Regions from separate parts of the Vibrio nigripulchritudo genome, predicted to be linked through region 1. Evidence: predicted binding sites of a transcription regulator. Region 1 holds the regulator's gene; each other region holds the start of a gene.
What was found. The regulator PurR, encoded in region 1, represses purine synthesis genes. The targets are predictions, from matches to a motif close to TNANGNAAACGTTTNCNTNA.
Positions count from the first base shown of each region.

Region 2: the regulator PurR is predicted to act here: its motif matches at 2,554-2,573, upstream of purL (phosphoribosylformylglycinamidine synthase).
Region 3: the regulator PurR is predicted to act here: its motif matches at 2,935-2,954, upstream of purM (phosphoribosylformylglycinamidine cyclo-ligase).

Region 1 is NZ_AP027049.1:1,424,930-1,429,412, reverse strand. Features, by position in the region: gene torR (two-component system response regulator TorR) at 1-615, opposite strand, end outside; gene torD (molecular chaperone TorD) at 912-1,553, shown strand; gene purR (HTH-type transcriptional repressor PurR) at 1,869-2,873, shown strand; cyclic di-GMP riboswitch class I at 3,035-3,128, shown strand; gene QMG91_RS06750 (TfoX/Sxy family DNA transformation protein) at 3,253-3,843, shown strand; gene QMG91_RS06745 (putative signal transducing protein) at 3,990-4,319, shown strand; gene QMG91_RS06740 (alpha/beta fold hydrolase) at 4,297-4,483, opposite strand, start outside.
Region 2 is NZ_AP027049.1:2,938,651-2,943,133, forward strand. Features, by position in the region: gene purL (phosphoribosylformylglycinamidine synthase) at 1-2,414, opposite strand, end outside; gene mltF (membrane-bound lytic murein transglycosylase MltF) at 2,744-4,303, shown strand.
Region 3 is NZ_AP027049.1:1,056,150-1,060,632, forward strand. Features, by position in the region: gene lpcA (D-sedoheptulose 7-phosphate isomerase) at 1-250, shown strand, start outside; gene QMG91_RS05085 (class II glutamine amidotransferase) at 265-1,110, shown strand; gene purN (phosphoribosylglycinamide formyltransferase) at 1,189-1,827, opposite strand; gene purM (phosphoribosylformylglycinamidine cyclo-ligase) at 1,831-2,871, opposite strand; gene upp (uracil phosphoribosyltransferase) at 3,121-3,747, shown strand; gene QMG91_RS05105 (TRAP transporter large permease) at 3,892-4,483, opposite strand, start outside.

The DNA.
Region 1 (4,483 bases):
AACATCTATCGTACGATCATTTGGTGCATCAACTCGATGACTGATCATATTCAAAATACGTTCACGACTTAACACCTTGTTAGGATGAGAAGACAAAGCAACCAGTAATTCATACTCTGCTTTAGTGAGTTTTACAGGCTCACCATTTTTGCTCAACGCCCGACGTTGAATGTCGAATGTCCATTCACCAAATCGAATGAGCTGACCAGATTCTTCTTTCTGATCGGCTCGTGCTGGTACATGTCGCGCTGCAGAAATTCTCCACAATAGGTTCTTCACTCGAACCAACAGCTCGCGTAATTCAAAAGGTTTTGTCACATAATCATCAGCACCCATTTCGAGCCCAACGATTTTATCAATGCTATCCGTGCGTCCTGTGACGAGAATGATCCCTATATCAGATTGGCTACGTAGTTCACGAGTTAGCATCAGCCCGTCTTCACCTGGTAGGTTGATGTCCAGCATGACCAAATCAACCGAGTTTTCTGTCAGTGCAGAACGCATTTGTTCTCCACTTTCAGCTTCACTCACCTGATAGCCTTCATTCTGGAAATATCCCACCAATTTACTTCGGGTAACCACATCGTCTTCTACGACTAATACGTGATAGCTCATTTACACCACTTTCTTTTGTATTTATAAGGTTTAATTTGTTCGTCGTTATAATTGAAAAAAAGACAAACTCGCCACAGTTTATTTGCGACTCTTTATATTCTATTCACAAATCGTTACATTTCTAGCGAATTCACTAAAATCGAGTTAATTTCCTAACTTTTATTGATTCAAAACAACCTATCCGTTCCTGTTAACAATCCTCTATTTCCTTTCATTTTTCGCCATTCTTTGGAATAGTTCTGTTCATTTTTATCCGTTAAAATTGCGTCATCTATTTCGTCCGGAGTGTTAACGCCATGCAAGAAACCAAATTATTCAATGAGAAGCGAGCGGAAATATATTGGTGGCTATCGAGTTTATTTGCTCGTGAGATGAGTGATGAAGAACTTGCGAAATATCAAACTGCTGAAATTCGGGGTTTTATTGGTGGCTTGGCAGAAAACAGTGCGCTCAACTCAGCAGCTACACGCTTGATCGAAGCGTTGAATAAACTGCAAGACCGCGAAGATGCAAGGCTGGAGCTTGCGGCTGATTTTTGTGGGTTGTTCCTGACCACCGATAAGCACGCGGCACTGCCCTACGCATCCATTTACCACTCAGGTCTGTTAAATGGCGAACCAACCAGACAGATGGAAGCGCTATTGCTTGAAAAAAACATCGCGATGATGGAAGGGTTCAAAGAGCCTGCCGATCACCTTGCAATTCAATTAGATTTCCTAGGTAATTTGATTGTTAAATCAAACGAAATTCTCAATGAAGAAGCGCTTGAAAAAGCACTGTTGGAACAGAAAGATTTTATTGAAACACATCTTATGACATGGCTGCCACAGTTTAATGAAAACTGTCAAAAGTATGATGACTTTGGTTTCTATGCCTCTGTTTCTCAGCTTTTAATAGACTTCATCCGATTGGACTGCGATTACATAGCTGGAGAATAGGTATACCAAAGCCACTGCGAGATATTTGGTGATAATACATGAGATATAAACCTAGTTGCTTAATTCGAATTCGTTATCTTCATAAATGTGACACTTGGTATAAATTTTTACGAATCCGTCCATTGTCTAATGCCGAATTAAAGACTAAGATCGTGATCGCAAACGATAAAATATGAAATCGCTGAAATGTTTAACCTAAGCCGCTGTTTTAATAGCGGTTTTTGTGTTTTTAGCCGAATTTAAATAATACAATTAAAATCCGCCCGCTGAATTTTGATTTTACCTCTCAGCCAGGCTCTACAGGATATTTGTTTTATGGCCACAATTAAAGATGTCGCACGACTAGCCGGAGTATCGACTACAACGGTATCCCACGTTATTAACAAAACTCGCTTTGTCGCTGAAGCCACACAAGAAAAAGTAAAAAAAGCAGTCGATGAACTGAACTACGCACCAAGTGCAGTAGCGCGAAGCCTAAAATGCAATACCACACGAACGATAGGAATGTTGGTTACACAATCAAGCAACCCGTTTTTTGCCGAGGTTGTTGATGGTGTAGAAAGCTACTGTTACCGACAAGGCTACACACTCATTTTATGTAACACTGGTGGTATCTACGAAAAGCAACGCGACTACATCCGTATGCTGGCAGAAAAACGCGTCGATGGCATCTTAGTCATGTGTTCTGATCTGACTGAAGATCTTCGCGAAATGCTGGATGCACATGCCTCTATTCCTAAGGTCATCATGGACTGGGGTCCTGAAAGTTCTCAGGCTGATAAGATTATTGATAACTCCGAAGAAGGGGGCTATCTGGCAACCAAGTATTTGCTCGAAAATGGTCACACTGACATTGCTTGTTTAACTGGTCACGAAGAAAAGGTGGCGTGTATCGAGCGTGTTGAAGGTTACAAACGCGCACTGAATGAATTTGGCGTGGAGTTCAACCAAGAACGAATTCTTGTGGGTAACTTTGAGTGTGACACAGCCGTTATCGCAGCAGACAAGATCCTAGCAATGGACAAACGCCCAACTGCTGTGTTCTGTTTTAACGACCTTATGGCACTAGGTGTGATTAGCCGTTTGCAGGAGAATGGTTTGCGTGTTCCTGATGACATATCAATCATCGGTTACGACAACATTGAACTGTCTGGGTATTTCTCCCCTCCCCTGACTACCGTTCACCAGCCAAAACGTCGTGTCGGGAAAACCGCATTTGAAATCTTACTTCAGCGAATCAAAGACAAAGAGCATGATAAGAGAATCTTCGAAATGCATCCGGAGATCATAGAGCGAAGTTCTGTTAAAAAGTTAAATTGATTTAGTTAATTCTAATAAAGCCTGGTTATAATCCAGGCTTTTTGCGTTTTTGGTCAAATAAGAAACAATATTTATATCTATGCATTTATTTTTTGGATTAAGATCACACTAGAGGCATCTCGATGTGATTCTTGTTCAATTTTTTCTCTATGATTTTACTGTCACGCACAGGGCAAACCATTTGAAAAAGTGGGACGCAAAGCTTCCGGCCTAAATGGATGTATAAAAAATCCAAATGGTAGCGGGGTTGCCGATGGCAAATATGCATACTTCTTTTCCAGAGTTAACCGAACTCTGACATCTGGCTGCATCACTTTGCTATTTTTTCTCGGACCTGAACTTAGTAGTGGCATAACTTCTTTAGCCGAGACAGTACAGCATGGATAAACCAATACTTAAAAACTCATTGAAGCTATTTGAACCATTAGGGACGATTAAATCACGTTCAATGTTTGGTGGTTTTGGCATTTTTGCCGACGACACTATGTTCGCCTTAGTAGTTCAAAACACGTTACATATCAGAGCTGACTCAAAAAGTGCTCAAAAGTTCGAGCAACAAGGTCTAAAGCCTTACGTTTACAAAAAGCGTGGATTCCCGGTCGTCACCAAGTATTTTGCCCTCCCAGAAATCAGCTGGGAAAATACTGACGACATCATCGAAAAAGCATCGCAAGCACTCAAAGTTGCGAGAACTGAAAAGCAGAAGCAAGCCGAGACTAAACCCACTCGCCTTAAAGATCTGCCAAACCTGCGTTTGGGCACTGAACGAATGCTTAAAAAAGCAGGTATATCCTCTGTTCAAGAATTGCAGGATTATGGTTCAGTAGAAGCTTATAAAGCCATCAAGCAAACACATTCTAGTGATGTGGGGCTTGAGCTTCTATGGGCACTTGAAGGTGCTATCAAAGGAACTCATTGGTCTGTCATTCCTCAAGACAGGCGAGATGAATTGATGAAGCGTCTGAGCTAAGTAACCTTTGTAAAAAAGCCTCCTCTCGGAGGCTTTTTTATTGCTGCAATTCACAGTTTGGTGCAGAGCAACAAACCACACTCTCTAGACTCCTGTCATACTTAATATAACTCCAGGTCATTCGACCAAACCAAATAGGAATCATTATGAAGTTGTACTCTGCCTCGCTGCCTACAGAAGCCCACATTGTTTGCGAATTGCTAAAAGCGCAAGGGGTAGATGTGGAAGTACGAGGAGAAGGTTTGTTTGGTCTACAGGGTGAGTTGCCTTTTGGTTCCGATACAGAACCCTATATCTGGTTATTAAACGAATACCAGTACGACAAGGCAAAAACCATAGTCGATGCTTATCTAAACCAATCGGAGAACAGAGAGCAGCCCAACTGGTGCTGCCCTGAGTGTGATGAGTGGATTGAAGCGCAGTTTGGTGCCTGCTGGAAGTGCGGCTATCAGGTCAGCGAGAATGTTGACGAATAAACTCTATCGACTCTTCGTTAAAAATGTCCGGCTTTTCTACGTTACACACATGCCCACAATCTGGGATTTCAATCAGTGCGCTCTGCTTATGTACTTTGACCATCTCTTTGACCGGTCTTAAGAACATATAGTCTTTGTCACCCATCAGATAAAGAGTCGGAATA
Region 2 (4,483 bases), 1.5 Mb from region 1:
AATGCCGTGATAACCAGTGAAAGTGGCGAAGTGACTTCTTTGTCCTCACCGTTTTCATTCCACTTAGTCTTCATCGACATAGAATCTTTACCCACAGGGATAGTCAGACCTAGTGTCGGACATAGCTCTTCACCCACTGCTTTTACTGCTTCGTAAAGACCAGCATCTTCGCCAGGGTGACCCGCTGGAGACATCCAGTTTGCGGACAGTTTGATGTGTTTGATGTCGCCGATGTCTGTCGCTGCAATGTTCGTTAGTGACTCACCTACTGCTAAACGAGCAGACGCGCCGAAGTCAAGCAGTGCAACTGGTGTACGCTCACCCATCGACATCGCTTCACCGTGGTAAGAATCGTAGCTTGCCGCCGTTACTGCGCAGTTCGCCACTGGAACCTGCCAAGGACCAACCATTTGGTCACGAGCAACCAAGCCCGTTACGGTGCGGTCGCCAATGGTGATAAGGAATGTTTTTTCTGCCACGGTAGGAAGACGAAGAACACGATCCGCCGCTTCGTTCAGTTCGATGCCGTCACGTGCGATAGCTGGGCTATCCACTTTAAGCGTAATGGCTTCACGGTGCATCTTAGGCGTTTTACCTAACAAGATGTCCATTGGCATATCAATAGGCGTGTTGTCGAAGTGTGAATCTTCCAGCGTTAGGTGGCGCTCTTCAGTTGCTTCACCCACTACCGCATAAGGAGCACGTTCACGCTTACAGATAGCATCAAAAGTTTCCATGTTTTCTGGTGCGACCGCCATTACATAGCGCTCTTGTGATTCGTTACACCAGATTTCAAGCGGGCTCATGCTCAGCTCATCATTAGGAACGTCGCGTAGCTGGAACTTACCGCCACGCTCACCATCGTCACATAACTCTGGCAGTGCGTTTGAGATACCGCCAGCGCCCACATCGTGGATAAATGCGATTGGGTTGTTTTCACCCAACTGCCAACAACGGTCAATCACTTCCTGACAACGACGCTCCATCTCTGGGTTTTCACGCTGTACAGAAGCAAAATCCAGGTCTTCTGCCGATTGACCTGAAGCCATAGAAGAAGCCGCACCGCCACCAAGACCGATGTTCATCGCAGGACCACCCAGTACGATAAGTTTCGCACCTACTGGGATTTCTTTCTTCTGAACGTGCTCATCGCGAATGTTACCCATACCACCGGCAATCATGATCGGCTTGTGGTAACCACGTACTTCTTCACCCGCGTGAGAAGTCACTTTTTCTTCGTAAGTACGGAAGTAGCCCAACAGGTTAGGACGACCAAATTCGTTGTTGAACGCTGCGCCACCGAGTGGACCTTCTAGCATGATGTCCAGAGCGTTAACGATACGACCCGGCTTACCGAAATCAGTTTCCCAAGGTTGTTCGTAACCAGGAATACGCAGGTTAGACGTTGTGAATCCAACAAGACCCGCTTTTGGTTTGCCACCAATACCCGTAGCGCCTTCGTCACGGATTTCACCACCTGAACCTGTAGAAGCGCCCGGCCAAGGAGAAATTGCTGTTGGGTGGTTGTGTGTTTCTACCTTCATCAGGATATGAGCATCTTCGTGATGGTAGTTGTACTGGCGAGTTTCAGGATTTGGGAAGAAACGACCGACTTTTGAACCTGTCATTACCGCTGCGTTGTCTTTGTAAGCAGACAGTACGTGATCTGGCGTAGTCTCGAAGGTGTTCTTGATCATCTTAAACAGAGACTTATCTTGCTGTTCGCCATCGATAGTCCAGTCTGCATTAAAGATTTTGTGGCGACAGTGCTCTGAGTTCGCCTGTGCAAACATCATCAGCTCGATGTCATTAGGGTTACGACCCAGCTTAGTGAAGTTTTCCACTAAGTAGTCGATTTCGTCTTCTGCAAGGGCAAGACCAAGAGAAACGTTTGCTTCTTCAAGCGCCGCTCGACCACCCGCTAAGATATCAACGTGAGCCACTGGCGCAGGCTCTGCAACCGTGAACAATGCAGATGCTGCTTCAAGATCAGTGAACACAGATTCCATCATGCGATCGTGAATCAGTGCTTTGACTGCCTGAGTTTGCTCGTCAGACAGTTCAGCTGACGTTTCAATGTAATAAGCCGTGCCGCGCTCAAGACGTTTTACTTTCTCAAGACCACAGTTGATGGCGATATCCGTGGATTTAGAAGACCAAGGAGAAATAGTACCCGGACGTGGAGTCACAAGAAGTAGAAGACCTTCTGGCTCGTGCTCTTCGATCGTTGGACCGTAAGTCAGCAGTTTTTCTAGCTTGTCGAGTTCAGACGCATCTAGATCCGCTGTCAGGTCAGCAAAGTGCATAAACTCAGCGTAAATACCTGTTACTGGCAGGCTTTGCTCACGACAAAGTTCAAGTAATTTGTTAACACAAAACTCAGAAAGAGCTGGGGAGCCACGCAAAATTCTCATGTGCTTAGGTCTCTTATGCAGTTAGTTAAGGTGATATTGCAATAAATTCAATGAGTTAAAATCAACTCAAAAACTCATACCAATTTCACCTCGCTTTTGCGGGCGTATTATAGAGGAAAAAATTTGTGACGTAACCACAAATAGCAACCGTTTGCGTCTTTTTTTGTCGCACGTGGTTTCAGACGCCTCTCAATTCTGACTTCGGTTACGTAGCTGAATGAACTTTCATCCACCAGCTCGCGCTTTTTAATTCTTTTTGAGCATCTGACTTTGCCCTACTGACCTGCTTTGATATAAAGAGGGCTCAGCTTTAATATGAGTATGTCACTTTGAGTAATTTTGCCCCGTTAGTTTGGTTAAGGCGATTAACACTTTTCTCCCTTTTCAGCCTTGTGCTGGCTGGCTGTCAGATAGAATCGAACCCTAAAAGTGAACTGGAAAAAGTTCGCGAAAGAGGTACGTTGAGAGTCGGAACTCTAAATAACCAACTCTCTTATTACATTGGTCCTGATGGTCCAACCGGGTTGGATTTCGAACTGGCGAAGCGATTTGCTGACGAATTGGGCGTAAAACTTGAAATGAAACCTGCCTATCGTTTAGCTGAATTGTTCCCGGCGTTAGAGCGTGGCGAAATTGACATGATTGCCGCAGGTCTGAGCCAGACCCCAGACAGATTAAAGTTGTTTAGAGCAGGTCCCGCTTACTACTACGTTTCTCAGCAAGTGGTGTATAAAAAAGGTTCCTGGCGACCACGTAATGTCGACCAGCTCGTCGACAAACAAATCCCTATTGTCGTGGTGAAAGATTCTCACTTTGAACGCACGTTAAAAGCACTGCAAAAAGAAAAACCCGGGCTCGTTTACCGAGATGAAAACGATGCCGATGTGAATGATCTCCTTCAAAAGGTCTACAAAGGCGAACTGGCACTGACGATGGCGGATTCTGTAGAGTTGTCACTTTCCCAGCGCCTCTACCCTTCTCTGGCACTTGCTTTTGAGCTGACAGAAGACCAGCCTATTTCCTGGTACATGCGTCGCAGTGACGATGAAAGCCTGTATGCCTTACTAATAGAATTCTTCGGTCTGCTGAAACAATCCGGAGACTTGGCACGTTTGGAAGAAAAATACTTCGGGCATGTAGAAAGCTTCGATTTCGTTGATACACGTGCCTTTATTCGTGCTCTGGACAGTAAACTTCCGAAATGGGAATCTCTGTTTAAAAAGCATTCCAACGAATTTGACTGGCGTTTGATCGCCGCTTTGGCTTATCAGGAATCCCATTGGAATCCTCTGGCTAAATCGCCCACCGGTGTTCGGGGTATGATGATGTTAACCCTGCCAACTGCGAAAAGTGTCGGGGTGAAAAACCGACTCGACCCGGAGCAGTCAGTACGTGGTGGTGTGGAGTACTTGCGACGTATTGTGGATCGCGTACCCGATTCCATTTCAGAACATGAGAAAATCTGGTTTGCATTAGCGTCTTATAACGTTGGTTATGGTCACATGATGGACGCGCGCCGCCTGACCAAACGTCAGGGTGGCGACCCGGATTCCTGGGCAGATGTGAAAGATCGCCTGCCTTTACTGCGCAAAAAAGAGTTCTACAGTAAAACACGATATGGTTACGCGCGTGGCGATGAAGCTAGGAACTACGTAGAAAACATCCGTCGCTACTACCAATCGATCATTGGTCATGTGGATAAACAGCGAATCGATAATGAAGAGCTCAGTATCGATGACTTACAGGTGATTGATGTGCCTATCTCTTCCGCATCAGAGTCGGTTTCTAGTTCAGTATCTACAAACGACGAAGATCGCTCTGAAAACGAAAACGTTGATTCAAACAAGGCATCTTCAGAAGAAAGTAAATCGACAGAAGATAAAAAGTAATCCTACCGCGCTCGAATCTTCTTTCGGGCGCGAATTTTTCTCTCTTAAATAGCAGTCATTCGACAACAAAATCCTACCACTTGAAAAATGTTAAATTCGCCCTTACATTGAACGGGATGGCGATTGATCTTGATTCGTCATCAACCCGTAACAATCGAAGCTTATAAACAGTGCTTCGCA
Region 3 (4,483 bases), 370 kb from region 1:
TTCGAAAGGTGATGTTCTGTTTGGGCTCTCCACTTCTGGAAATTCTGGCAATATTCTTAAAGCGATTGATGCGGCAAAAGCCAAAGGCATGAAAACCATTGCTCTGACGGGCAAAGATGGCGGAAAAATGGCTGGTCTGGCGGACATTGAAATTCGCGTTCCGCATTTTGGTTACGCTGACCGCATTCAAGAAGTACACATCAAAATTATTCATATTGTTATCCAGCTCATCGAAAAAGAGATGGAATAGGAGTACCACGACTTATGTGCGAATTGCTCGGAATGAGCGCCAATGTGCCAACGGATATTTGTTTCAGCTTCACGGGGCTGATGCAAAGAGGCGGGAATACAGGTCCTCACCGCGATGGTTGGGGGATCACCTTTTACGAAGGAAAAGGGTTTCGGACGTTTAAAGATCCGAAACCCAGCTGCAGATCGAAAATTGCAGAACTGGTGCAGAATTATCCGATCAAAAGTAAGGCCGTAATCAGCCACATTCGACAAGCGAATCGGGGAGGGGTGAATCTAGAAAATACGCATCCTTTTACCAGAGAGCTTTGGGGGCGTTACTGGACTTTTGCGCACAACGGTCAGCTGTCTGGTTATGAAGGTTTGCATTCGGGGTCAACTCGTCCAGTGGGCGAAACAGACAGTGAACTGTCTTTTTGCTGGTTACTTAACCGATTACAGGAACGATACCCAGAACCGCCGCAAGACATGGTCGGCGTTTTCCGATACATAGCAGAATGTTGTGATGAACTGAGAGAACTCGGAGTATTCAACATGCTATTGAGTGATGGTGAATATGTGATGACGTACTGCACCAATCATCTGTATTGGATAACCAGACGTGCGCCATTTGGTGAAGCCAGTCTGATTGACGAAGATGTCACCATCGATTTCCAGCAAGAAACCACACCGAATGACATTGTGACTGTGATTGCGACACAGCCTTTAACAGACAATGAAGAATGGTTTCGAATGAAACCGGGAGAGTACAACATCTTCCATTTTGGTGAGCTGATAGATGGCAATCACGATGCGTTAGAGCATGTGCCGTATGCCGAAGCAAAACCAAGATGTCAGGCACCAACTGAACCGCTGGAATAGTGCCTCAACGCCATTACAGCCGAGACTAAGATACAAAAAAGGTGACCATCTGGTCACCTTTTTTTCATTCGCCTGAAACTACTCTTCAGCGTATCCGAATTCACCCAGAACGTTTCCGTCCAGCACGGCTTTTCCAGATTCCATTTTCAGTCGACCGGAAATAAACCATTGCGCTACCAGAGGGTAGATTCGATGTTCCTGAGTTTGTACTCGAGACGCCAGTTCTGATGCGTCATCTTGCTCAAACACCGGCACTTTTGCCTGAAGAATAACAGGACCGCCGTCGAGTTCTTCTGTCACAAAGTGCACGCTGGTGCCGTGTTCAGAATCTCCCGCATCTATGGCGCGCTGGTGGGTATGCAACCCAGGGTACTTCGGCAACAGAGATGGGTGGATGTTAATCATCTTGCCCATGTAGTGGCGAACAAACTCTTCGCTCAAAATACGCATGTAGCCAGCGAGAATGATCAAATCCGGTTGATACTTATCGATTTCAGCCATTAAAGCCAAATCAAACAGCTCGCGAGATTCAAATTCCTTGGGGTTCACAGAGTGAGCATCAATCCCACTCTGTGCCGCTCTTTCCAGCCCGTAAGCGTCAGCCTTGTTGGAAAAAACCGCGCTAATTTTTCCGTCAATGCTCTGGTTTTCACAGGCATCAATCACTGCCTGAAGATTACTGCCATTACCGGAAATTAAGACAACGATGTTTTTCATTGCTTAGCGAATCTCTACTTGCTCTTCACCAGCTTCAGCCGATGCGATTTCACCGATAACCCAAGCGTTTTCGCCTTCGGCTTTCAACAGCTCAACCGCTGCATCAGCCTGGTCTTTTGGTAGCGCAACAATCAGACCAACACCACAGTTGAATGTGCGGTACATTTCGTGTGTTTCAACGTTACCTTTTTCTTGTAGCCAAGAGAAAATTGCCGGCCATTCCCAGCTGTTGCCATCGACAACGGCTTTAGTGCCTTCAGGTAGAACGCGTGGGATGTTTTCCCAGAAACCACCACCTGTGATGTGAGAGATAGCATGGATGTCATGCTCTGCAATCATCTTAAGTGCTGATTTGATGTAAATTTTGGTTGGCTCAAGCAATTGCTCGCCGATCGTGCGACCGTTCAGCTCTTCGTTCAAATCGGCATTTGAAACTTCAAGAATCTTACGGATCAGAGAGTAACCGTTTGAGTGAGGACCGCTAGAACCGACAGCAATCAGTGCATCGCCAGCCGCAACTTTCGTACCGTCGATTACTTCAGATTTTTCTACGACACCAACACAGAAGCCAGCAACATCATAATCTTCGCCTTCGTACATGCCCGGCATTTCAGCCGTTTCACCGCCAATTAACGCACAGCCTGCTTGCACACAGCCTTCACCTATACCAGCAACAACATCTGCTGCTGTGTCTACGTCCAGCTTACCTGTTGCGTAGTAGTCCAGGAAGAACAGAGGCTCAGCGCCTTGAACGATAAGGTCGTTCACACACATAGCAACCAAGTCGATACCAATGGTGTCGTGTTTTTTCATATCCAATGCAAGGCGAAGCTTTGTGCCCACGCCATCTGTGCCAGATACAAGCACTGGTTCGTTGTATTTTGTTGGCAATTCGCAAAGTGCGCCAAAGCCACCGATTCCGCCCATTACTTCAGGGCGACGAGTGCGCTTAACCACACCTTTAATTCGGTCTACCAGAGCATTACCAGCATCAATATCTACACCAGCGTCTTTATAACTAAGAGAAGAGTTGTTACCACTCACGGGGATGTCCTCGTCATAGGTTGGATGTGAAAAACGGCGCTATTCTAACAGGGGTTGAAAAGAAAAGGAAAACGTTTGCGCAGTTTTTTTTCTTCGCGTTTTCGTCGCTTAAATCAAGCCCTGTAAAGGCTGGATAGTGATTGATTTTTCGGTCAATTAGGGTTGGAGGGAAAAGAGATGCAGCTCTGTAACTATTCCGACCAGTTCGGTATAATCCCAAGGTTTATTTAAAAATTGTCGGAGTTGGAAATGAAAGTTGTTGAAGTAAAACACCCGTTAGTTAAACACAAACTGGGTTTAATGCGAGAAGGTGACATCAGCACTAAACGTTTTCGTGAGCTCGCTACTGAGGTAGGCAGCCTGCTTACTTACGAAGCAACCGCGGATTTCGAAATGGAGCGCGTCACCATTGAAGGTTGGAATGGTCCGGTAGAAGTTGATCAAATTAAAGGTAAGAAGGTCACCGTGGTACCAATCCTTCGTGCAGGTCTGGGTATGATGGACGGTGTACTAGAGCACATGCCTAGTGCGCGTATCAGTGTCGTCGGTATTTACCGAGATGAGGAAACACTGGAGCCAGTACCATACTTCAACAAGCTTGCATCCAACATCGATGAGCGTATTGCCTTGGTTGTTGACCCAATGCTGGCAACGGGTGGCTCGATGATCGCTACTATCGACCTTCTGAAAGAAAAAGGCTGTAAGGCTATTAAAGTTCTGGTTCTGGTTGCGGCGCCAGAAGGTATCGAAGCACTGAAAAAAGCACACCCAGACGTTGAGCTTTACACGGCTGCCATCGACGAGAAGCTGAACGACAAAGGTTACATTGTCCCAGGCTTGGGTGATGCGGGTGACAAGATTTTTGGTACTAAATAACCTCGTCTCCTTTTCCAGTTTAGAGTCAGCAGACCCTACCAAAACCGCATAAAAATACCCCCAATTGAATGAATCAGTTGGGGGCCTACAAAGAGCACCAACTCGGGTGCAAGCGGAGTTAAAGCTCTGGAAGCTGTTCTCTTCCTAGTTGTATGCGACCGAAGGCAACCAAAGAGCCACACTCGGCCAGAACAGAATCAGTAGAAGCGCAATTAGCTGAAGAATGATAAATGGCACCACGCCTTTGTATATTTCAGAAAGCTTGATTTCAGGGGGACACACTCCTTTTAAGTAGAACAGAGCAAATCCCACTGGGGGTGTTAAAAAGCTGGTCTGGAGAGTCATCGCTACTAACATCACGAACCAAACCGTAGTCGAATCATCAATGCCTGCGAACTCACCGATGTTGAGATCCAACCCTGTCACTACTGGGGCAAGAAGGGGCAGAATGATTAACGTAATTTCGATCCAATCAAGAAAGAAGCCCAGCAGAAACACCATCAAAAGTATGAAAGCGACTATGCCGTAGGGGCCAAAAGGCAGTTGCTGAAAAAGGCTCTCTATGAATTCATCCCCTCCTAATTCCCTTAACACCAAAGAGAAACAAGTCGCACCAATGAAAATGGCGAAGATGTAAGCCGTTGTTTTGTAACTCTCTAGTGTGACTTCCTTAAGAATGGCAAGAGAGAATTTGCGATAGTAAATTGCCAGTAGGGTTGCCCCCGCTGCTCCAACA